2 regions of the Anaerobacillus sp. ABR4_321 genome follow, and region 1 is predicted to be linked to the other one. Evidence: riboswitches for the same ligand, from Rfam matches in the RefSeq annotation. Region 1 holds a riboswitch; the other holds the start of a gene.
The links. Region 1 has a riboswitch for S-adenosylmethionine ahead of metX (homoserine O-acetyltransferase MetX). Riboswitches for the same ligand answer to the same signal wherever they lie in the genome.

Region 1 (11,745 bases):
GATTTGGAAAGCGTTAAAAGGACTCAATGAGGCGCCTGTGTCTCGTAATAGTTGAACACGAGCTTTTATGATGAAAGCTGCTTCAGGCAGGGCCTCTGCATAAACGATGTTGTGATAGGAAGGATCTGGTTCGATAAAGCCTGGGAATTTAGATGAATTCCAATCGAACTTTCCACTATCGACGATCAAACCTCCCATCGTTGAACCGTTACCACCAAGCCACTTCGTCGCAGAATGAATAACAATATCAGCACCATGCTCGATCGGTCTACATAAATACGGTGTTGCGAAGGTATTGTCGATGATAAGCGGAATGCCAGCTTCATGAGCGATTTCAGCCACTTTCTCGATATCGAGTACGTGAAGGCCTGGATTACCAATCGTTTCTGCAAAGATTGCTTTTGTATTAGGAGTAATCGCACTTCTAAACGATTCCGGATCTTTCGGATCAACAAAGTTGGTTTTTATTCCGTATTTAGGAAGCGTCGTTGAAAAAAGGTTATATGTGCCGCCATATAAAGTAGAAGCAGAAACAATTTCATCACCGCTATTCGCAATATTTAAAATCGCGTTTGTGATGGCTGCCATACCACTTGCAAGACCGAGGGCTCCAATTCCGCCTTCAAGCTCCGCAACCCGTTCTTCAAGCGTTCCTACCGTCGGATTACCAATTCTAGAATAAATAAACCCTTCTTCTTTTAAACCAAACAAATCAGCTGCATGTTCCGTGCTGTTAAATTTGTATGCGTTGGATTGATAAATCGGTAGTGCTCTCGCTCCTGTAGCTGGATCTGCCTGTAAACCACCATGAATGCCAATCGTTTCTAAGTTATAACGCTTCTCTGCCATCTCTTATCCACTCCTTTGTATTTTTGACGGTTCTTGTAATTGTTCTTTGATTAATTGCCCCCATCTATCAAATTCAACGAGGAATCCATCATGACCATACTTTGTATCAACGATCGTAAAACGCGCCTTAAGCGAAAATAAAGCTTCAAGATCTTTAGGAGGATAAATTAAATCACCTTTAAAACTAATTGCTAAAACATTTGCCTTCACTTCTTCAATCGGTGCGTCCCTTCCCCTGGTAATATCATGGTTATCCATTGCTTTTAATAAGTACAAATAGCTATTGGCATCAAAACGACCAACTAGCTTTTTACCCTGGTAATGAAGGTAAGATTCGACGTCGTAAAGAGCCTTTTCATGGTGATCTTCAGGTTTTGCAATGACCCTTCTTCCAAATTTCTTCTGAAACATCTCATCTGTTCGGTACGAAATCATTCCGATCATACGTGCTGTTGCTAACCCCGATGCGGGAGGATGTGTTTGATCATAATACCCTCCCTTCCATTCAGGGTCAGTCGTTATGGCATGTCTTGAAATGGCATTATATGCAATTCCGTAAGCACTCAAAGATGGTGTCACAGCTAATGGAACAAGATGCTCCATCGCATCAGGGTAGAGAATTCCCCACTCAAGCACCTGCATGCCTCCAAGCGACCCACCGATCACGGCATGAAGTCGATCGATACCGAGTGCTTCAAGTGCTCGCTTTTGAGAATGAACCATATCCCTCACGCTTATGAATGGAAAATCCGCCTGATATGGTCGGTTTGTAAACGGATTACGAGATAATGGTCCCGTCGAACCATTACAACCGCCTAATACGTTGAATGTGATTACTTGAAATTCAGAGGTATCTACATACTTACCGTGACCAATCAGACCTTCCCACCAACCATCTTGTTTCCTTCCAACCGTATACTGATTGCCCGTTAGTGCATGACAGACTAGAATGACTGGTGCTTCCTTCGGTCCTACTCGTTCATATGCAAGTTCAACCTCGTCAAGTTCTTTTCCTGATTCGAGAACGAACGAGCCAATGGATATCCGTTGGTCCTCGTATACCGTCTCTCTTCTCAACTCCGATCACTCCCATCACGCTCATTGAATATAAAAAAGCCTCTCTGAAAGACAGAGAGGCTGGATTATAGAAATCAGCTCCGCTTATCTTCCAGGCATTATACCTGCAGGAATTGGCACCTTTTCAAACCAAATGGTTTGACGGTTGCCGGGCTTCATAGGGCCAGTCCCTCCGCCTCTCTAGATAAGAACGAATATTCAATTACTTTGATTGAGTATTATTTTAGCAAGGCAATGCATTAGTGTCAAACATTTTCTGAAAGTTTATACAAATCCACTCTACGCATCAAATATTTTGATTAGAACCAGATTTTTGATAAGGTTACCATAAAACTATATGCGAAAGGAGACTTTTTGTGAAAGCCCCTACGTTTTCTTTACAAGAGGTCAGAGGTGATCAAACGTATTCATTAACCGACTATGAAGGGAAGCCGGTTATGCTTACGTTTTGGGCTTCATGGTGTCCTGATTGTATGAAGGACCTACCTATGAAAGAACAATTTTATGAACATGCAGACTTAAACAAACTTGCATTCTTAACAATAAATGTGACTGGACGTGAAAGAACAGAAGAGGCAGGCAAAGATTTTGCTATCAAGAACGATCTGCCTTTTCCAGTATTAAAAGATAATGGTAGAGATACGTACGATAAGTATGGGTGCACTGGTGTACCAACGACTGTCCTTTTAGACAGGAACCACGAAGTTGTACAAACATTCGGGGACAGGGCATCTTTCCTGGATATTGTTAAAGTCCTCCCTTCTATCATGCTTTGAATGAAGTTATAACTAAAACAAAGCTAGGGAAATTTCCCTAGCTTTGTTAAAAATAATATAAAATAATGGCGTTAATCTAAGTTATTCGTGGCGAACTGTCAATCTCACTGTTCACTTACTTAATCATCATTGTCTTCTTTTGAGCGATTGTCTTCACGCTCGTCTTGTTCATCCTCTTCATCTTCATCTTCATCATCTTTTTCTCTATCTTCTTTATCTTCTCTGACTTCTTTATCGTCTTTTGGTTTATCATTTATTGAGGATCCACTATTTTTCTCGTTGTTTTCCCCATTTTGTTCAGAGTCTTTATCCACACGACCAGAATCGTTATTTCCGGTTGGTTGAGATGAAGACTTTTCGTTCTTATTTGATAGTTGACCGATCGGATCTTTTTCTTCTTTTACCACCGCTTCAGAATTTTGGTTACTCTGTCCTTTTTTATTCTCTGAGCTGTCAACCGCTTTATTTGATTTATCATTAAGCTGAGTAATTTTATTATCTAGATCGTTCCTGTCTTCAACAGGTTCTGTATTACCCTCTGATGCAGTTGCGCGATTTTCGAGCGAATCTAATTTCTTAATAGATAGGTCGCGGGCATCTTCAAGAGAAATCGTTACTCCACGATCTTGTGCCGCCAGATAAGTTATATACTTTCCAGGAGACACACCCTTTTCCACTGCCAACTTACGGGTATGATGATCCGCATGTAAAATCGTAGTGATTGCAACAGCCTGTTCTGTAAGGACCTCATTGTTTTTTAAACCATTAATCGTTTCTTCGAGCTTACTTTTCACCTTCTGATAACGACTGTTTTCTTCAACATTACTCGCTACGATAAGCAGCTTTCCCTGATCAGTTAAAAAGCCATTCTCTTCGAGCTTAGAAATTAGTACATTTGCAAACTCAGCAAGTGGCATATTTTTTGTATCCTGGTCTAAACTCAGCCCTTCGCCGTCTGAATTCCAAGCCTGATACTGTACTACTTCCAGGTCAGAATTAACACCTACTTCGATACTCGGATTGATATCAAAGCTAACATATGCAGCAACTGCATCATTGTTCGGAACAGGAATCACGCTAGCAACGATAACAAACAACATGATGATCGTTGCCATTCCTGCCATCGTAGGCATAGAGGGGATAAAGAAACCTTTTTTATTTTTCTCAGGTTTCTTTGCTAGTTTAATTTCAGAGCCAATTGATAAGTTATGATTTCGTTTAAGAAAAATTGTTGTAAATTCACCTTCGGGTGTCAGGACTACGGCTTTTCTGCCTCGTATCTCCATAATAACCCCGTTTTTCATCCCCTGGCCCCCTCATTCTGTTACTGTATATAAGATTTCAGCGCATTAAAACCTCCTAGATAAATTAATGCAACTGCTATTATATACTTTCGATTACGTTCAATCGTTTTCCGACTGCATGAGACAAGAGACAGCAAATCTTTTATAGGCAGCTGTTTCTTTTCAAGAAGATAGCTTGAAAGAGTAGAATCCTCTGCAATAAGTTTTGCTATCATTTTCGCATTATCCCTCGCATCGATATGCTTCGGACAATTCTTACTCAATACCTTAAACGTAATACTGAATCTTTGCAGGAGTTGCTCGTATTCTTCAATTTCGTACATTCTAACTTCTCGCTGCTTGTCCATCTCATATACGTCAAGAGCTGCTTTCTGCTCAGCAAAACTATCTTCTAATCTACCTTCTTCATCCACTTCTTCTGGTTCGAGATAGATATACTTATTTTGACGTGCTTCTTTACGGATATAATCGATTACCCTACGACGGATAACCATATCTGCGAATGTAAGGAAACGGCTTCCCTGACCTCTTTGATACTGATCCATCGCTTCATTGAAAGCAGATAATCCGATACTAAATTCGTCCATCATCTGATTAATGTATCGATTGCAGACTTTTGACGTTATTTTCTTAATAAATGGTTGATAATCTTCTAGTAGCTTATTGCGTAGAAACTCATCGCCGTTTTGGATACGATCGATTTTATCTTCTAATGTAACATTGTCATTTTTACTTTTATATTTTCCTATTCTTGTGCTGATTGAAATGGTTGTCATGTCATACACCTCTCATCTTGCAGTCAATTTAAATTGATCGCTTATTAGGTTTCTTCTTAGATGTTTGTTATTTGAATATTAAAAAGAATGCAAAATAAAATTCGCCCCCATACGACAAAATCGAATGGCGACTCTCTATTCATTTATACCACTCAATCAGCTGCAACGAAAATACAATTTAATGACAATGTTACTGTTTCTTTACTGTCTGTTATATTAATTTATCATTATTAATATTGCACAATTTTCAACAAATTTCTACACTGCTAAATGCCTGCTGAGACACGCTTTTTGCTTTGAGAAACTTATGGTGCATTTGGTCAAAATTCATCAAATAAATTTAACGCTTCTTGTATTTTAGGAGTAAAGTATTAAGGCGGACGACTGATTCAAATGCAAAGATCGTTTCTTTCGCTTGTCCATTTTCAAAAATCGTAAGTGCTGGGACACTTTGAATCGTTAGCTTTTCCGCTAAATCAGGAAAGTAGTTTAAGTTCACTTTATACGTTTGCTCCTTCATTCCATTAGCTGCACTAGCAATGCTCAACATTCTTTCGGCAATTTTGCACGTTGAACAAAAAGGCGTATAAAAAAAGAGCATCGAAAGTGATTCCTGTTGGGCTCTTTCAATCTCAACCTCTTTGTCTAATTCTATCATATCTATAGACTCCTTCATTTATAAACCGAAGAGGGAACTCCTCCCTCTTCGGGAAATAGCCCTATCGTATTTATACCGTCATCACTTTAAATTTTGCTGCTCGCAAAATACGTTTTAAATAATTTAATGGTGTTTCTGCCACCTCACGATGCAACATCGTAATATACAAATGTTCAGCGTGAGGGATTTCCTGCTTCAATTGTTTTCGAAGCTTTTCCCCTGCATCGTCTGCATCGACGAGCACGTATACATCCTTTTCAACCAGCTCTTCACTTAATTCTTCGAGTCGATCGAAGCTAATCGTACCGTACGTGCAGATAATATCCACAGGCTCATCTAAGATTCTAAGAAGCTGATCTCTATCCGTCTTACCTTCTACAATAATCACTTTATCATGCATGGCGCAACTCTCCATTCAAGCTGTCGTCTCTACTGCGTTTACTATAGTATATGGATAAGAAGGCATATCGTTTCACTTTCTATAAAGTAATCTTATTGAATCTAATCGTTAGAACGCTCTTCTTCTAATGACGGAACATTTGTTGAATTTCCGTGTTCTTCTTCTAGATCATCTACAGTTCGTAATCGGTCATCTTCTCTTTCGCTACCTGTAGCAAAAGTAGCTTCAGTATCTGTTCTATTTCCTTCTTTACGATCTTCAAGTCGATCTTGCGCTTCCTTCGTTCGTATCGCATATGGAATCGCTTCTAGACGTTCTTTTTCAATTTCTTCTCCAGTATCGACACAAATCCCATAATTTCCTTCACGGATGCGATCAAGGGCAGTATTGATTAATTCTAATCGTTCTCGCGCAGCATCCTCGATGGTAATCTCTTTTTCCCGTTCATCCAATTCTGTTGCAAGGTCTGCAAAATGATTGTCATATGAAGTTAAGTCCCCCGTTTCTTCAGCCAGTCCATTACTCTCATTATGCTCGGCTGCACCTCTCTCTAATATTTCCTTTTTCTGGATGAGAAGGGTTTTTTTAAATCCCTGTAGTTCTTGATTCGACAAAGTCATAATTTTTCCCTCCAAAGGTTCTTTTTCTTTTCCATATTTTATTTTCCCTCACCTTTGAGCACGTTAAACCATCTCAAGAGGTTTTAAGAGAACAGGAAGGTGGAAACCCATACATAAGACATTGATATAGGAGTGAGTATAGTGGCTAAATTATCTTTAGGTCAGAGTGTACCAACATTTTCTCTCGTTGATACTGAGGGAGGACTTTTTCAACTAGACAAACATTTAGAGGAAGACAATAAGAGATGGCATATGCTCGTGTTCTTTAGAGGCGAATGGTGCCCAGTATGTAACGAGCAAATGGAAGAGTTACAAGAAAACATCTCATCTTTTGACGATTTAGATGTACACGTAATCGCAATCGCAAGTGACGAGTTAGATTCACTTCGAAGCATGAAGAAAAAACATGGTCTTGATTTTCCAGTGCTACAAGATCATGAACGTGCAGCGATCGATTCCTTTGGAGTATTCATGCATACTGAAGAAGATCCTTATGAAGATCATGGCGAGCATGGTGAGCCTGCTATTTTTATTATCGATGATGAAGGAAAATTGATGGCGCAATATCTACAATCCAGTCCATTCGGCCGTCCTTCAGCAGATGGATTATTAACTACGATAAAATATATTCGAAAAAACAAAGCATAAAAAAGCCGGCCCTTTTGGGCCGGTTTTTTAACACCATCCGAGGTCACAGTCTTCGACGTACTTTCCGTTTTTCTCCATTGCTCGCTGATACTGAAAAATCTTATCTTGGTCAAACTCAAAGCCCTCGGCAAACTCATACTGATTGCCTTGATTCGTGAAGAGTATACGACCAATTTTTTCCTTGTTCAAATACAAGTTCATCGAACTTTGATCAAGCTTACCATGGACTCTGCTTGTAACGTCGATCTTTTCCATAGGACGAGACTGATCATTCATCGTATTCATCCCCTTTTTATAGTGTCTTTCCTTATACCTAACACCAGATTTGCAAGTACAGGCAATCTTTAAATGGAAACACAAGCATTCAATAGGGTTCGCGATGATGAAAAAACTATTCCCTCGAAAAGCTGGAATTATTTAGTGTTGATTAGTCTTCACTTACCATATCTTCGTATGCTTGAGCTGTCATAAGCTCATCAAGCTCAGAAGTATTAGATGGCTCAACTACAACCATCCAAGCTTTTTCATATGGAGACTCATTTACAAATTCAGGACTATCTTCTAGGTCTTCATTAATAGAAATGACTTTTCCTGAAATAGGTGCGTAAAGCTCAGATACCGTTTTTACTGATTCAACGCTGCCAAAAGGTTCGTCAGCTTCAAGGCTGTCGCCTTCTTCAGGAAGTTCTACGAAAACAATGTCTCCTAGTTCTGACTGTGCAAAATCAGTGATCCCAATGCGGACATTGCCATCTTCTTGTACTTGTACCCATTCGTGCTCTTCTGAGTAACGGAAATCTTTTGGTAAATTCATTAGTAATTCCTCCCTGAACTATCCCTAAACTAAGGTAAGTATTTATTATTATTTACAATAACTATCCTATAATAGTTATTATTAATTAATCAACTATTAGTGTCCCCAAGTTTCGTCAAAAACTTCTTCTTTAAACCCAACCGTTACGTGTTTTCCATCTGTAACGATCGGTCTTTTGATCAACATACCATCTGAGGCTAACAGTTCCAACAATTCGTCTTCAGAGGATGAAGCAATCTTATCCTTTACTCCAAGCTCGCGATATTTCTTTCCACTCGTGTTAAAGAACTTCTTGATAGGAAGTTCACTGTTTTCCACTAAGACTGCGAGTTCCTCTTTTGTGGGGGGATTTTCAACGATGTGAACTTCATCTACAGAAATTTCATTACTTTGAAACCATTTCTTTGCTTTCTGGCACGTTCCGCATTTAGGATAAGCATAAAAAGTAAGTGACAATCCTTTTCCTCCTCGTAAACCTGTTCAATAGTACAAACTAAGTGTACCATACGAGTTCCCTACAACAAATTATGACGTGCCTAAAACATCTTTCGTCATATAAGGTGTAAATCCTCTTTTTCGCCTTAAGTTTTATCTTGCCAATTCAGTCAAAAAAAATCCCTCTTTTTCAAGAGGGAATCTAAGAGAATAGGGTTTGAAAAATATTAGTTAAACAGCATAACGCTGTTGTTCCAAAATGTTAGCAGCAATCTCACGTTTTTTTGCAATAACGTTGATTGGCGTGTGACGTGTTAGTTTTCTTAAAGCAGAAATCATCATTCTTAACGTATCTCCACTTTCAACAGCAACAAGCGTCTCTTTCGCATGTGCTTCGATTCGATTGAACGCTTCTTGACAGAAAACTTCTGTTAATAGAAGTTTTTGCTGCTGTTTGTCACTACTTGTTTGATCGATCGCTTTCTCAGTTCGAAGTACTGCAGACTCCATCGAGTAAATTTCACTGATGATGTCAGCAACATTAGACAGCACTTCTTGTTCTTTTTCAAGACTCTTTCCATACTTCTGAACTGCTGTTCCAGCAACCATCAGCATAATTTTCTTAGCCATGGCAACAAGATGCTTTTCCTGCTCAAGTGGGGCATCCCCAATTTCTTGCGGCATGAGCATCATCAGTTCTTCTTGAAGGGCAGTAGCTTTCTCCATCAATGGAAGTTCACCTTTCATCGCTTTTCTTATAAGCGTTCCAGGTACAAGAAGGCGGTTAATTTCATTTGTTCCTTCAAAGATTCGGTTGATGCGTGAATCTCGATACATATTTTCCACTTCATACTCAGACATGAATCCATATCCACCGTGAATCTGAACGGCTTCATCTACGACATAATCTAACGCCTCTGAAGCAAATACTTTATTTAGTGAACATTCGATCGCATATTCAGCAATGGCTTTTGCCACTTTTGCTCCATCTTTCTGTTCTTCATCAGATAGGTTTCCTAGTTTGTTCTCAAAAAGACCACCCGTACGGTATGTTGAGCTCTCGCTTGCATAAGTGGATACGGCCATATTTGCAAGTTTTTCTTGAATAAGAGTAAATTTCGCAATAGGCGTCTTAAACTGCTTACGATCTGTTGCGTATTTTGAAGAAAGCTCAATCGCGCGCTTCATAGCCCCGATCGTTCCAACCGCTAGCTTATAACGACCTACATTAAGAATATTAAATGCGATAACGTGGCCTTTACCAGCTTCACCGAGCAGGTTTTCTTTTGGTACCGCTACTTCATCAAGGATTAATGTTCTCGTTGAGGAACCTTTGATCCCCATTTTCTTTTCCTCTGGACCAGTCGATACACCTTCAAGCTCACTGTCTACAATAAATGCTGAGAACTGTTCACCATCAATCTTCGCATAGACGATAAAGACGTCAGCGAAAGCTGAGTTTGTAATCCACTGTTTTTCACCATTCAAAATGTAGTGCGTGCCGTCATCATTTAACTTAGCCGTCGTCTTCGCACCGAGTGCATCAGAACCAGAACCTGGTTCTGTCAATGCGTATGCAGCTATTTTAGCTCCTGAAGCTAGATCAGGAAGATACTTCTTTTTCTGATCTTCATCACCGAAGAACACGATAGGAAGCGATCCGATCCCTACATGAGCCCCATAGCTTAGTGAAAACGAGCGTGCTCGTGCGAACTTCTCTGTTATAACAGATGAGCTGATTTTATCAAGGCCTAGTCCACCGTATTCTTCTGGAACATCTGCTCCAAGAAGTCCAATCTCACCAGCTCTTTCTAACAACTTACGGGAGATATCAAATTGATGGTTTTCGATTTTTTCTAATTCTGGAACGACTTCCTTCACAATAAAGTCTTCCGTTGTTTTCCCCATCATCGTATGCTCTGAAGAAAAATCCTCCGGTGTAAAAATATCTTCTGCAAGATGATCCTCTACTAGAAAGCTTCCGCCTTTGACTGTTTTGTTCATTGTATTAGACATGCAGGTGTTCCTCCTTTAATTGATCATGTATTATAGTAGTTCAAATACTCCGGCAGCTCCCATTCCGCCACCAATACACATCGTTACGACACCAAACTGCTCACCGCGCCTTTTCATTTCATGAACAAGACTTAGTGTGAGCTTTGTACCTGTACAGCCTAGCGGATGCCCAAGCGCAATCGCTCCACCATTTACATTTACTTTGTCTTCATCGAGACCTAACTTTCGAATTACTTGAATGGACTGTGAAGCAAATGCCTCATTCAGCTCAAACATTCCGATATCTGAAAGCTCCAGCCCAGCTAGCTTCAAAGCTTTTGGAATCGCTTCGATTGGACCTACTCCCATAATTTCAGGTGCAACACCCGCTACGGCAAATGAACGAAACTTCGCCATCGGTTTTAGCCCTTCACTCTCAGCTTTTTCTCTATCCATCACAAGAACACTGGCTGCACCATCGCTAGTTTGAGAGGAGTTCCCGGCAGTAACTGAGCCTCTTACGTTAAAGACTGGGCGAAGCTTTGCAAGTGCTTCAAGGGAAGTATCCTCACGAACGCCTTCGTCTTGAGAGAATAAAACCTTATTTTCTTGAAGCTTGTTATTGCCGTCGATCCAGCGTTTCGTTACTTCAACAGGGACGATTTCGTCTCTGAACTTGCCTTCCTTAATCGCTTTGGCTGCTCGCTGATGGCTTCTCAATGCGAACGCATCTTGTTCTTCTCGACTGATTTCGAACCTTCTAGCAACTTCTTCAGCGGTATGTCCCATGCCCATAATGTATTCTGGCTTTTCTTCAACAAGAGAAGGGTTTGGTTTGATCACATGCCCCCCCATCGGGATGAGGCTCATCGATTCAACGCCTCCTGCCAAAATAGATGAAGATTGACCGAGCATGATACGTTCTGAGGCATATGCAATTGTTTGTAATCCTGAAGAACAATAGCGATTTATCGTAATAGCGGGGACGGTTTCTTTTAGACCCGCTCGAGCACCGATCATACGTGCCACGTTTAATCCTTGTTCTGCTTCTGGTATCGCACATCCGATAATGACATCATCTATATCCCCATCATAATTACCAGCTCGTTTTAAGGTTTCAGCAACTGTTATTGCTCCTAAATCATCTGGACGCATTTCTGCAAGTGTTCCACGATTTGCTTTTCCTACAGGTGTCCTTGCACCAGACACGATCACTGCTTCTTTCATTCGTGCTTCCCTCCTCCAAAACTAGTTACGTAGCGGCTTTCCTTTCATCAACATATGCTGCATTCTAGCTTGCGTTTTCGGTTCGCCCAATAGGCTTAGGAATGCTTCCCTTTCAATATCGAGAAGATATTGTTCATCGACAAGCGTTCCTTCTTTCACTTTACCG
Region 2 (11,745 bases), 1.3 Mb from region 1:
ACCAAGGGAAACAGAAGTTATTGTTCTCGCTTTCTTCATGGTTGCGGATAATAAAAAGGCTATAGCTGCGAACGTGATGTGCATGAGTAGTGTTCCAATGATCAATAGCCCGAATGTTTTTAAAGGAACATCTTCATCTGCAAATTGAAACCCGACTAAACAAACTAGCATAATAACGACATTGAGAATCACAATATTCGTCAAGACAGCTAGAAGCTTTTCTGCGATTACTCGAGTTCTTGTAATTGGTTTTGATAGTAAAAATTCAACCGTTTTCTCATTTTCTTCTTTTGCAATCATATTCGACGCAAGCATGACTGCAAAAATACTACCAAACAATGTTGTCATGAAATGAATTTGCATCCCGTAGAAGCCGAGTAGTGAGCCAATATTTAGTCGATCCATTCCAAAAGCTTGCTTAAATGAATCCGGGTAAGCACTTAACAAATCATTCATTGTCTGTTGATCTTGGGTAAACTGAGGATAGATACTGAGCGTCATCAAGATGATTCCAGCTAAAATGATGGACCAAATCAAAAGTGACTTCATATTTTTCTTCATCTCACGGTTATAGATCATCATTTGGTTCACTCACCTTTCATTCGTAATAGTGCATGAATACTTCATCAAGAGAAGGTTCTTGGATGAGCACATCCAAAATGTCGAGAGTTGCTAGATGGTTTAAGAGCACGTTCATGTCTCCACGATAAAGGAACGTTGTGTTCTTATCATGAGTTTGTTTATCTTTGACACCTTCAAAAGGGAATTGAACGTCTTCACCATTCTCTATGGTGAGACTAATTTTCTTAAGACTATTTTTGATTAAGGTTTCAACTTTCTCCACAGTAACTAACTTGCCATCTTTAATGATGGCTACGCGATCGCACATTTTTTGAACTTCACTCAGAATGTGAGATGAAAAGAAGATCGTTGCTCCTTTTTCCCTTTCTTTAGAAATCAATTCAAAGAATGTGTTTTGCATCAGTGGATCAAGGCCACCGGTAGGTTCGTCAAGAATGAGAAGTTTAGGTTCATGGAGGATCGCTTGAATGATTCCAACTTTTTTGCGATTACCAAAAGAAAGATCCTCCATCTTCTTGTTTAAATCCAACTGAAGCTTTTCAGCAAGTTCATAGATTCGATTCGTATTTTTGTATTGATGAAATTTAGCAGAATACTGCAGCAAATCGATTGCTTTCATATCATCGTAATAATGAACTTCTGAAGGAAGATAACCAACAATCTTCTTAATTTCCTTTGAGTCAGACACGATATCTTTACCGAAAATTGTCGCAGTTCCACCTGTCGGCTGTAGTAAATTCAATAGCGTACGTATCGTTGTACTTTTACCCGCCCCGTTCGGACCGATAAATCCAAAGATTTCTCCTTCATGAATCGTAAGTGATACATTCTCAATTCCACGGCTTTTCTTGTAAAATTTTGAAAGATTCTTTAATTCTACCGCTTCCATGATATCTTCTCCTCCCCGTAAACCATAGTTGACTCTGAAGTCAATTTCAGAATACACCTCATTGACTACTTAGTCAATAACATGTTTTGATATGTACCTATTATTAGATCAGTGATAAAATTGGTTGTATGATGAGGTAAAATGGGATGATAAGGAGGGGATCTTAATGACTAAATTACCTACGACAACGTGCCCAAAATGTGGTGGAACAGATCTTGGAAAAGGAAAGCATTCAGGGTATGCCGTCATGACTCCGATGAGAAGAAAACTGAGTTTAGGGTCGGAGATTGAACATCTATTATGTACGGATTGTGGTTTTATAATAGAAAGCTATGTAAAGAACCCAGAAAAATTTAAAAACACCCTTTAACCTTATTACATAATAATAAAAAAGCATGGAAGCGTCGGCGCCTCCATGCTTTTTTAGTTGTAAGACACTCTAGAGTCTTTTTTTTCGTGTTTCGATATGATATGATTCGCAACATTATTTCCGCTGATGACGACCATAGGTGATCCACCACCAGGATGAGTGCTTCCACCTGCGAAATAGACGTTCTTTATGTCTTTTGAACGGTTTGAAGGACGTAAAAAGCTATTTCGGAGAGTGTTGGAGGATATACCATATAAAGCTCCTCGATAAGCATTAAAGCGGTCCTTGATTTGAGATGGACCGATAACTTTCTCAACTACTTTTAGTTTTCGAATAGGAAGCCCATGTTTTTCAAGTTTGTCATAGATCCGTTCTTTGTACGCTTCTTCAGGCATCTCATTATGATTAGAAAGAGGCGGTGCATTAACTAGAATGAAGAGGTTATCACCATCAGGCGAAACATCAGGATCTGAATGAGAAGAATTTGAAATATAAACTGTAGGATCTTCAGGCCATATTCCGTTAAACAACTCTTTGAATTCTTTTTGGTAGTCTTCTGAGAAATACACTTGGTGGTGTACTAAATCAAGTCTTGAAGACAGCCCTACCATTATGACAAAAGCGGAAATAGAAGGGGATACGCTTTGAATTCTTGAGTCTCGAAATGATGGTCGCTCAGACTCTTTGACGAGAGAAGGGTAAACTTCTAATAGATCACCGTTGATGATGACTTCTTCTGTCTTTTGCACCTTACCGTCAACCGTTTCAATCATTTCTGCTCGACCATTACTAACATGTACTGTCTTCACTGGGGTTTCCAAATGAATTGTAACCCCTAGTTCTGATGCTAGTTTTTCCATCCCGCGTGCAAGTGAGGTGTTTCCACCTTTCACATAATATACGCCTTGTACCATTTCTAAATATCCAATCATCGCAAACGTTGCGGGTGATAAAAAAGGTGATGAACCTATATAGGTTGCATAGCGATTGAACGCTTTTAAGATTAGAGGGTGTTTAAAATATCGTTCATGAAAATGATTCATTTTCTCTAAAGGTCTTACCTTTAGCATGGATTGAAAAAGGGAAGGGGACAAGTAGTCCTTCCAAGAAAGAAACATCCTCGGGAAAAATGACGATTTTGATAGTCGGTATAATCGATCGACTTCCTTAAGATATGTTTGATAGTTTTTAGCTGCATATGAATCTAGCTTTTCAAACTGGTCGACCATATCTTGTGGATCTGTACTCATCATGAATGAACTGCCATCATGATCAATGTTTCTAGTGTGCCGTTCAATTTTTATCCATTCAAAGTAATTCCTTGGGTCAACACCGGCTTCTTCAAATACGGAATCAAAGACTTCAGGCATCGTCATCGTATTGGGACCGAAATCAAAATGGTATGTTCCTAACGATACCGGCATCATCTTGCCGCCAGCGTATCCGTTTTTTTCATACACATCGACTTTGTATCCTTCACTTGCTAATTTAATCGATGCAGCAAGTCCTGCCAGTCCTGCACCTACGATTGCAATTTGTTTCATGAGTAGGTTCTTCCTTTCCAAACATATCCTTTTTGTTTTATCCCTTTCATCATCGAATTGATCAGAAGACACATAAATGCTAGTGAACTAATCGGCATCATGAATGAGAGTAGAATGGACTGATTGGTTTTCCAATCGACCCAGGCTTTTTGGAGCGTGATCAATATGTAAGGAATGAAAAGAGAGTACATTGGCTCACCTATCGTATAGCTTACAACCCCTATGATCAGCAGTACGGCAGGCAAGAAGTAAAAACAGCCGTAAAAGAGAAATAGAATACTAACAAGCAAACGAGACCGACCGAGTCCTGGAAACAAGTTTTTTGTAAACCCTTCCCACACATCTTTGTTAGAACGATACATATAGCATGTTGTAAATTTGGTAACGTTCGCTAAAATCGAGCGATATCCATTTACCTTAAATGTACGTGATAGGTGAACGTCGTCGATTAAACTGTTTTGGATGGAGCGATGTCCACCGATACGCTTGTAAGCCTTATGATCGACTAAGATAAATGCCCCATGAGCAGCAGTAAATGCTGGTCTTGTTGTATGGTTTGCTGGTAAAAGGGGCAGATGGAAGTTAACGACGAAATGCTGAAGGGGTACGAGTAATTTCTCTAATAATAATGATACTGGAAAAGCGGGAAATCCAGATAGCATAGATGCCTTCGTTCTCCTAAGCATTTCGAGCGATGCTTGAATCGTGTCCTTATGTAGACGCATATCAGCATCGATAAAAAGTAGGTAGCTCCCTTTAGCTCGTTCACTTAGTTGGTGACATGCAAACACTTTACCATTCCAGGAAGGAGGCAGTTCTTCACCCTCAAGTATCGTGAACCGATCATCACGTTTTGTATGTTCGGTGAGTAGAGGTAACGTATGATCCTCAGAGTTATCATTTAATACTAGTACTTCAATGTTGGGATAAGTGAGCGCTTTTAAATTCGTGATAAGATCGACTACATTCTCTTCTTCATTACGAAGAGGGATAAGGACGGAAACGAGTTCCTCCTTATCCCTGGTTGCTTTTTCGTTACGCAGACTTGGCATGAACAGTGAATTTATGATAGTCCATAGAAGGAAGCTCGCTAGTATGAGAATATAACTAATCAACATTAGACGATCACCTTTTCAGAAGAAGACAGCTCAAAGTTTTTTATACTTTTTCGATATGCATACAAGAAAGCATAAGTAGGTATACCAGTAATCGTTACAGCTAACCAGAGCTGATCTAGAATGCCTAAGAAAATAAAGAAGCCCATCACCATTCCAAATAGGGCGACCATACGATGCTTCCAAAATAAGAAACTTTCTTGAGATTGTGGAGAAATCCTGATATAAACGGGATATAGCAGGACATGAAAGAAGAAAGAAACAAAAAACCATCCCGAAAAATTTTGTAACGGAACTTGATAATAAAAACTGTCTCCTTCCCAACCCCAGTAACCCTTCACAAGGTATGCAACAGGATCGATTATCAAATCGATCAGAACTGCAATAACTGCTCCTATTAGGGAATATGCAAACCATTTTAGTAGTGAGTCATTCATCTTCTTCAAAAACTGAGCAGAAAGAACATGGGTAACAGCTACGACCATCACCCATGCAAATCCAATTCCGATCGGAACCTCAGCGATTTTATAGCCAAAGTCTCCTGAATAGTTGTATTGACCAAAGATCCATCCGTAATGAACACCAAGTGATTCCGCTGCCATGCTCATGATAAATATGAAGATGCTGATCGACGTTCCTAGAGTCTTACCGAACGTTCGAATAAAATAAAATGTAGCTAACACGCCACAAAGAATGAGGAAGAAAGCATTTGCCCATTCAAGAAATGGGGGTAGGATGTCGAATCCAACGAGGAAGATTCCACATCCATACCAAAATAGAAATAAATTAAAGACGATTTTATCTAGTTTGAGCATGTAATGAAGATCCCTTCTTAGCCAGTTTGTTCTTCAGATAGTTTAAGGTCTTCAGCGATTAAATCAGCTGTTAGCTGACCTGATAATGTTACCATCGGTACGCCTCCACCAGGGTGAGTCGATCCACCGACAAAGTAGAGGTTCTCTACAAGGGAGCTTCTAGAAGGAATCTTGAAGCCGCCGTTGACTTTGCGATCAGTCGCAACCCCGTAGATCGAACCACCGTTTGAACCATATAATTCACGGATGTCATCAGGAATAAATTGATATTCAAATTCGATCGATTCCCTGAGACCTTCCATTCCCATACGTTCTAGTTTGTCGAGAACAGTTTCTCGGTATCTCCCTCGGTATTCTTCAAAACTCTCTCCGGCTTGAAGTGGAGGAACATGAGTCAACACGAAAAGATTTTCTTTCCCATCAGGTGCTTGCGAAGGATCCGATTTAGAAGAAATACCAATGTATACTGTTGGATCATCAGCCGGAACACCCTCGTCGAAAATTTGCTGAAACTCACGCTTAGGATCTTCTGAGAAGAAGAAGTTATGGTGTTGAAGCTGATCGAACGTCTTATTGACACCAAGTAGTAGGACGAGACCTGATACAGTAGGAGTGTACTTCTTCAGTTCTTGCTTCACTTTGTCAGCACCAGGTTCTTGCTTCAATAAAGTATCGTGAGCTGGAATGCCCTCAAGGTTACTAACGATCAAATCTGCTTCCATCACATGACCACTAGATAATCTCACGCCAACCGCTTTCTTATCCTTTGTCATGATTTGAGTAACTTCTGTGTTCACTTCAACATCAACATCTAACTCTTCTAGGAGTTTCAACATCCCTTTGGCAATGTTATACATGCCACCCTCGACGTAATAGATTCCGAGCCCAAGTTGCACATAGACTAGCTGTGATAAAATTGCAGGAGAATGGTATGGAGATGACCCGATGTACATGACAAAGAAGTTGAACAGTTGACGAAGATGCTTGTCTTTTAAATACTTTTCTGTTGCCTGATTCATCGATTTCATTGGATCCATTGCGAGCAAGTCCTTAAACGAGTGAAGCTTTTGCATATCTTGTATTCCAGAAAGGCTCTTGCTATAAAAGCTTTTTAAGCTCAGGTCAAACATCGATTTGCAATAATCTAAATAAGATAGGAAGTTCGAATAATCTTTCTCTGATTGTTTATGTACCTCTGAAAGCATAACTGCTAAATCACTCGTTACATCGATCTCAGCACCATCCTCAAAAAACGTTCTCCACTGAGGCTCAATACGTGTAATCTTCATATAATCACTTACATTTCGATCAGCACTTTTAAACAGTCTTTCTAAAACCCATGGCATCGTGAGAATGGAAGGTCCTGTATCGAAGGAAAAGCCTTTTCCAGAACGTTTGTTAAGTTTCCCGCCTGGTCGTTCATTTCTTTCGAGTACCGTTACATCATGACCATCTGCGGCTAAGCGAATGGCTGCAGATAATCCACCTAGTCCTGCACCGATTACAATTGCTTTTTTTCCCATACTTTTCTCCTCCTCAGTGTAAATAAGGTCTATACGTCGACTTTTTTCACATGCGGCTGTATAGTGTAAGTATAACCTTTGTGAAAGTAAGATGACAGTCTTGGTGTGTTCTCTGCTCTAAAACGTATGACTGAACTATTACCTTAAATGAAAGACTGTAAACAAATAATGAAAGTTGGGTAGCCCATGCAAGTATTTCATCTATCGATTGCCGGTTTGATCGTAACTAACGTTTTTGCGTGGCTTGCCATACATGTTTGTATCTCTTATTTCTGTTTGAGAGTCCCTGATTCCTTCTATGAGTCCTTCATAGTAAGGAATCGTATAAAAAGCTTTGAAGCTAGTTTATATGAAAGTTTGAAAATCAAGTATTGGAAAACGATTTTACCGGATGGTGGTGGCGTTTTCAGAGGGGGCTTTAGAAAAAAAGAACTTAAAGCGCTTACGGTTGCGTACGTTAGCAAGTTCATTGTTGAAACGAAACGAGCGGAAATCAATCACTGGATTCTAATACCGCCTTCACTATCATTTTTCTTCTGGAACCCGCCTCTAGTAGGTTGGATTATGGTCGGGTATGCACTCGTTGTAAATATCCCTTTCATCATGATTCAACGGTACAATCGGAACAGACTTGAACTACTTTTACCTAAATTAAAGAAAAAAGAACAACGTAGGAGGTCTACCGTTGAAACCTATGGAACATGATCTTACAGAAAAACGAAAGAATGAACATATCGATATATGTCTTACTGAAGAAGTAGAAGGCCAAGGAATTACAACCGGACTCGAGAAGTTTAGATTTAAACACCAAGCTCTGCCTGAGATTGCATTTGATGAGATCGATCTCTCAACTTCATTTCTAGGTAAAAAAGTATCTTCGCCTTTTTTGATCAGTTCGATGACTGGTGGTACGAAAAGGGCATGGGAGATCAACAAGCGGCTCGCGAAATCAGCTGAAAGAGAAGGATGGGCTCTCGGTGTAGGATCAATGCGGGCAGCGATTCAAGAAGACCGATCAGCTTATTCTTTCGAAGTAAGGAAATACGCTCCTACGATCCCCATCTTCGCAAATATTGGAGCTGTTCAGTTAAACTATGGATTCACTATTGATGAATGTAAGAAAGCAATCGAGCTTGTTGATGCAGATGGTCTTATTCTTCACGTAAATCCGCTTCAAGAAGTGTTTCAGCCTGAAGGAGATACCAATTTTAAAGAACTATTGCCTAAAATTGAAAGTGTCGCGAAGGCACTCGATGTTCCCGTAGGGATTAAAGAAGTAGGAATGGGAATCGATGGAGATACTGCAAGGCGGTTGGTAGAAAGCGGAGTAGGCTTTATTGATGTAGCTGGTGCAGGTGGAACATCATGGATTAAGGTCGAGAGCTATCGTTCACATCAGAGTATGAGAGAACAAGCAGCTGAAGCGTTTCAAAGTTGGGGGAACGCTACCGCTGAATGTTTGATCGAAGTTCGAAATGAACTCCCACACGCGCCGATCATTGCAAGTGGCGGTCTTAAAAACGGTGTTGATGCCGCCAAAAGTATTGCCTTGGGGGCTGATCTTGCAGGGTTTGGCCGAGCACTTCTTCATAGCGCAGTAGACGACAGTGAAGAAGCGTTATTAGACCAGCTGAGACGAATTCAGTTCGAACTACAAACTGCTATGTTTGGAATTGGCGCGTCTTCAATTGCGCAACTCAAAAAAACAAATTTGCTTCGTCAGTCGTAGCCGGAGAATTTACTCCGGTTTTTAGTATAGCACCCTTTTCCGAGCACAAACTAACCGGAAAGGGGGAGTGAAAAATGGATTGGCTTTCGATCGTACCGTTCTTGGTCATGATTCTCGTAGCGATGAAGACGAAACTCGTTATACCTGGGTTAACAGCAGGGTTGCTAACAGCTTCATTCATACATAAGCCTCAACCTATAGAAGGACTCGAGCAGTTTTATCAATTTATTATGAGTGGTTTAAAAGATGAGAGCAACATTAAAATCATCATCTTTTTATACATGTTTACTGGTCTCATCGGAATGATGAAATATACTGGTGGAATAAAAGGCTTCGTTCGATTCGCTTCTGGAAAAATCACTTCGAAAAAGGGAGCGTTATTTTTAACATGGTTATCAACGCTCGGGACGTTTAGTGCTCCGAGCTTTCGCATCGTTACGGTTGCCCCGATTATGAAAGCACTCTTGAAAAAAGTGAAGATGACCCCTCAGGAACTTGGCTTTGTGATTGAAACCACAGCAACTCCAGTAATTGTTCTAATGCCGATTGCGACTGCGTTCGTTGGATATATGTCCTCTGTTGTCGACCTTTCTTTAAGAGGACAGGGTCTTGAGGGAGATGGCTACAGATTGTTTTTGCAAAGCATTCCGTACAATTTTTTCTCAATATCGATTCTTATCATCGGATTTTATTTAAGTTTCTTTCATCATACGAAGATCCCGGCTACTGATGCTGGGAATATGGAGAAAGAAATCGATGACAAATGGGAAGATTGTCATCCTGTTGTTTCAAAAGATCTTCCGGCAAAACCTATGAACCTTTTGCTGCCACTAGGAGGAGTAATTTTCCTAACGCTTTTAATCACATATTGGAGTGGGTATGAGAAAGGGTTCAAAAGCCCAGTACAGGCATTCATCGAAGCAGATGTATTAGATGCGATGGTCTTCGCTCTAATGACAACCGTTTTGTTAACGTTTCTATTTTATTTATTTCAGAGGTTCTCATTAAAAAACCTTGTCACGTTCTTTATTGAAGGCGGTAATGATATGATGTCTGTCATCGTATTACTAACGATTGTTTGGGGACTTGCTTCTTCTGCTGAAGCATTAGGATTTTCTCAGTTTGTAACGAAGAACTTAAACTGGATTCCTGCATTATTCGTGCCACCGGTGTTATTCCTGGTGGGGGCATTCATTTCATACTTCATTGGCTCTTCATGGGGGACTTGGGGAATTCTTATGCCTTTAGGAGTCTCTCTCGGTGCTACCACAGGAACTTCATTGCCACTCGTGATCGGTGCTGTGTTTGCTAGTGGAACGTTCGGTGCTTTTTCGTCACCACTTAGCGATAATACGAATACAATAGCCAAGATACTTAAGTTGAACACGATGGCTTATGCTTCCTTTAAGCTAAAACCTGCACTGATCGGTGCTAGCGTATCAGCAATCGGATATTTTTTAATTTCTTTGTTCGTTTAGCACACTAATGCAAGCTTTTCTATTGACACCTACTGTTACAACCTTTAATATTGTCATTAACTTAATAATCCTTTTCAAGGATCTTCTTATTCAGAGAGGTGGAGGGACTGGCCCTTTGATACCTCGGCAACGGATTCCTATAAATGTTATACGGGAGCACCGTGCCAATTCCTGCGGCGAAAGTCGGAAAATAAGAAGAGGCGATCGGTAAATCCAAACCCTCTTCTGTTCGGGCAGATGAGGGTTTTTTATATGCACTCCTCATCATACAAACTACTTCAAGGAGTGAAAGGAATTGCAGAAAACGTCAGACAAAAAACAAATGATAATCAACCATCTTCTAGGAAAAGGTATCTATAAGGAACAAGGCAAACAGCTTTACATGTTAACTCTGAGTGAGCTCGAGAAGGTATATACAGAGAAAGCTGTTCAAAATAGCAACAACACTTGGAGAAATGGAGTGGAAAGAATGGAAAAAGCGGTATTTGCAGCAGGATGTTTTTGGGGAGTAGAAGCACTATTTCAGCAGCTGAATGGTGTCGTGTCTACTTCAGTAGGATTTACAGGTGGAAGTACGATCGATCCTTCTTATGAAGAAGTATATAAAGAACTTACTGGTCATGCTGAAGCGGTGCTTATCGAATATAATCCAGCGATTATTACGTATGAGGAACTGCTCCAAGTTTTCTTTGATAATCATAATCCCACATCTTTGAACCGTCAGGGTGAAGATGTGGGTACTAGGTATCGTTCCGCTATTTTTTATAACTCAGATTCGCAAAAGACTTCAGCAGAACTTGCACTGAACGAGCTTACTGAAGCAAAACGTTTTAAGAAGCCAATCGTAACTCAAATTGTTCCTGCAACGAATTTTTATAAAGCAGAGGAGTACCATCAGAGCTACTTAGCAAAGCGTGGACAGTCTTCTTGTAAAATTTCATAATTTAAAAAAGAGGCTTTCCCTTTGTGGGAAGCCTCTTATATTTTATTATCGGTTAACGCCAATGTGATCTAAGAATATTTTTCCTCTTTCTGATTGATCAAATTGAAATGTTATGGAGGTAAGGGTATCTGGTTCAAACGTGTTGTTTTGTTCAATAAATGTACTCATCGGTATGTTGAACGTTTGAAGGACCGGTTCGGTAAGGGCTCCGAATCGCGCTTCTTCATAGAACTTCGTTTTTGTGTGCTGAATCGGTAGCACAGGATGCATACTCATCACATCGCTCAATTTGACACTAGCAGATTCACCGTTTTCAGATGTGGCTGTTATTGTGAAATCCACAAAAACTTCTTCTTCTACTTCAGATACATTCGCCGCTGCAAACGTTAAGGAGCTATCTTTCTTAAACGCGTAAGGATCTTCTAACGCTTTGGTAAACGAAAGCTTGTATGAACCATTCCTAGAGTAGTCGTGATTCCATTTAAGGTAAACGCCGTGATTATCTCTCACTTTATTTCTTCTATAGTCTAATTCACCTTCATACCATTGCAATAGGCCGTTTCCTTGCAATTCAATATAAGGGGTCGAAGCTGTATTGACATCAACATCCTCTTCGAATGTACTAAAAATATGATAAGAAGTATCTTCATATTTACTAATGTACGTTGTTGAAGGGAGCCAATCTAACGCATAGCGGTAATCTTCCAGCATAGGTCGGTAGGAGTTGTCGTTATTCAAGGTAGCTTCTAAAAATCCA

Region 2: it holds a riboswitch for S-adenosylmethionine, as region 1 does, so the genes downstream of both, msrA (peptide-methionine (S)-S-oxide reductase MsrA) here and metX (homoserine O-acetyltransferase MetX) in region 1, are expected to answer to the same signal.

What each region holds. Positions count from the first base shown of each region.
Region 1 covers NZ_JBSWTK010000001.1:1,405,371-1,417,115, reverse strand. The annotation lists gene ACXADT_RS07390 (O-acetylhomoserine aminocarboxypropyltransferase/cysteine synthase family protein) at 1-849, opposite strand, end outside; gene metX (homoserine O-acetyltransferase MetX) at 853-1,926, opposite strand; SAM riboswitch class I at 2,008-2,117, opposite strand; gene ACXADT_RS07380 (TlpA family protein disulfide reductase) at 2,283-2,702, shown strand; gene ACXADT_RS07375 (anti-sigma factor domain-containing protein) at 2,822-4,006, opposite strand; gene sigI (RNA polymerase sigma-I factor) at 4,027-4,782, opposite strand; gene ACXADT_RS07365 (thioredoxin family protein) at 5,123-5,440, opposite strand; gene ACXADT_RS07360 (toprim domain-containing protein) at 5,511-5,840, opposite strand; gene ACXADT_RS07355 (TraR/DksA C4-type zinc finger protein) at 5,942-6,460, opposite strand; gene ACXADT_RS07350 (peroxiredoxin family protein) at 6,602-7,108, shown strand; gene ACXADT_RS07345 (YusG family protein) at 7,136-7,384, opposite strand; gene gcvH (glycine cleavage system protein GcvH) at 7,536-7,922, opposite strand; gene ACXADT_RS07335 (arsenate reductase family protein) at 8,019-8,378, opposite strand; gene ACXADT_RS07330 (acyl-CoA dehydrogenase family protein) at 8,589-10,373, opposite strand; gene ACXADT_RS07325 (acetyl-CoA C-acetyltransferase) at 10,404-11,579, opposite strand; gene ACXADT_RS07320 (3-hydroxyacyl-CoA dehydrogenase/enoyl-CoA hydratase family protein) at 11,601-11,745, opposite strand, start outside.
Region 2 covers NZ_JBSWTK010000001.1:2,668,234-2,679,978, reverse strand. The annotation lists gene ACXADT_RS13880 (ABC transporter permease subunit) at 1-582, opposite strand, end outside; gene ACXADT_RS13875 (ABC transporter ATP-binding protein) at 599-1,471, opposite strand; gene ACXADT_RS13870 (transcription initiation factor TFIIIB) at 1,638-1,841, shown strand; gene ACXADT_RS13865 (phytoene desaturase family protein) at 1,895-3,385, opposite strand; gene ACXADT_RS13860 (glycosyltransferase family 2 protein) at 3,382-4,503, opposite strand; gene ACXADT_RS13855 (carotenoid biosynthesis protein) at 4,503-5,315, opposite strand; gene ACXADT_RS13850 (phytoene desaturase family protein) at 5,333-6,838, opposite strand; gene ACXADT_RS13845 (glycosyl-4,4'-diaponeurosporenoate acyltransferase CrtO family protein) at 7,025-7,543, shown strand; gene fni (type 2 isopentenyl-diphosphate Delta-isomerase) at 7,533-8,567, shown strand; gene ACXADT_RS13835 (Na+/H+ antiporter NhaC family protein) at 8,642-10,045, shown strand; SAM riboswitch class I at 10,129-10,242, shown strand; gene msrA (peptide-methionine (S)-S-oxide reductase MsrA) at 10,341-10,988, shown strand; gene ACXADT_RS13825 (alpha/beta hydrolase family protein) at 11,034-11,745, opposite strand, start outside.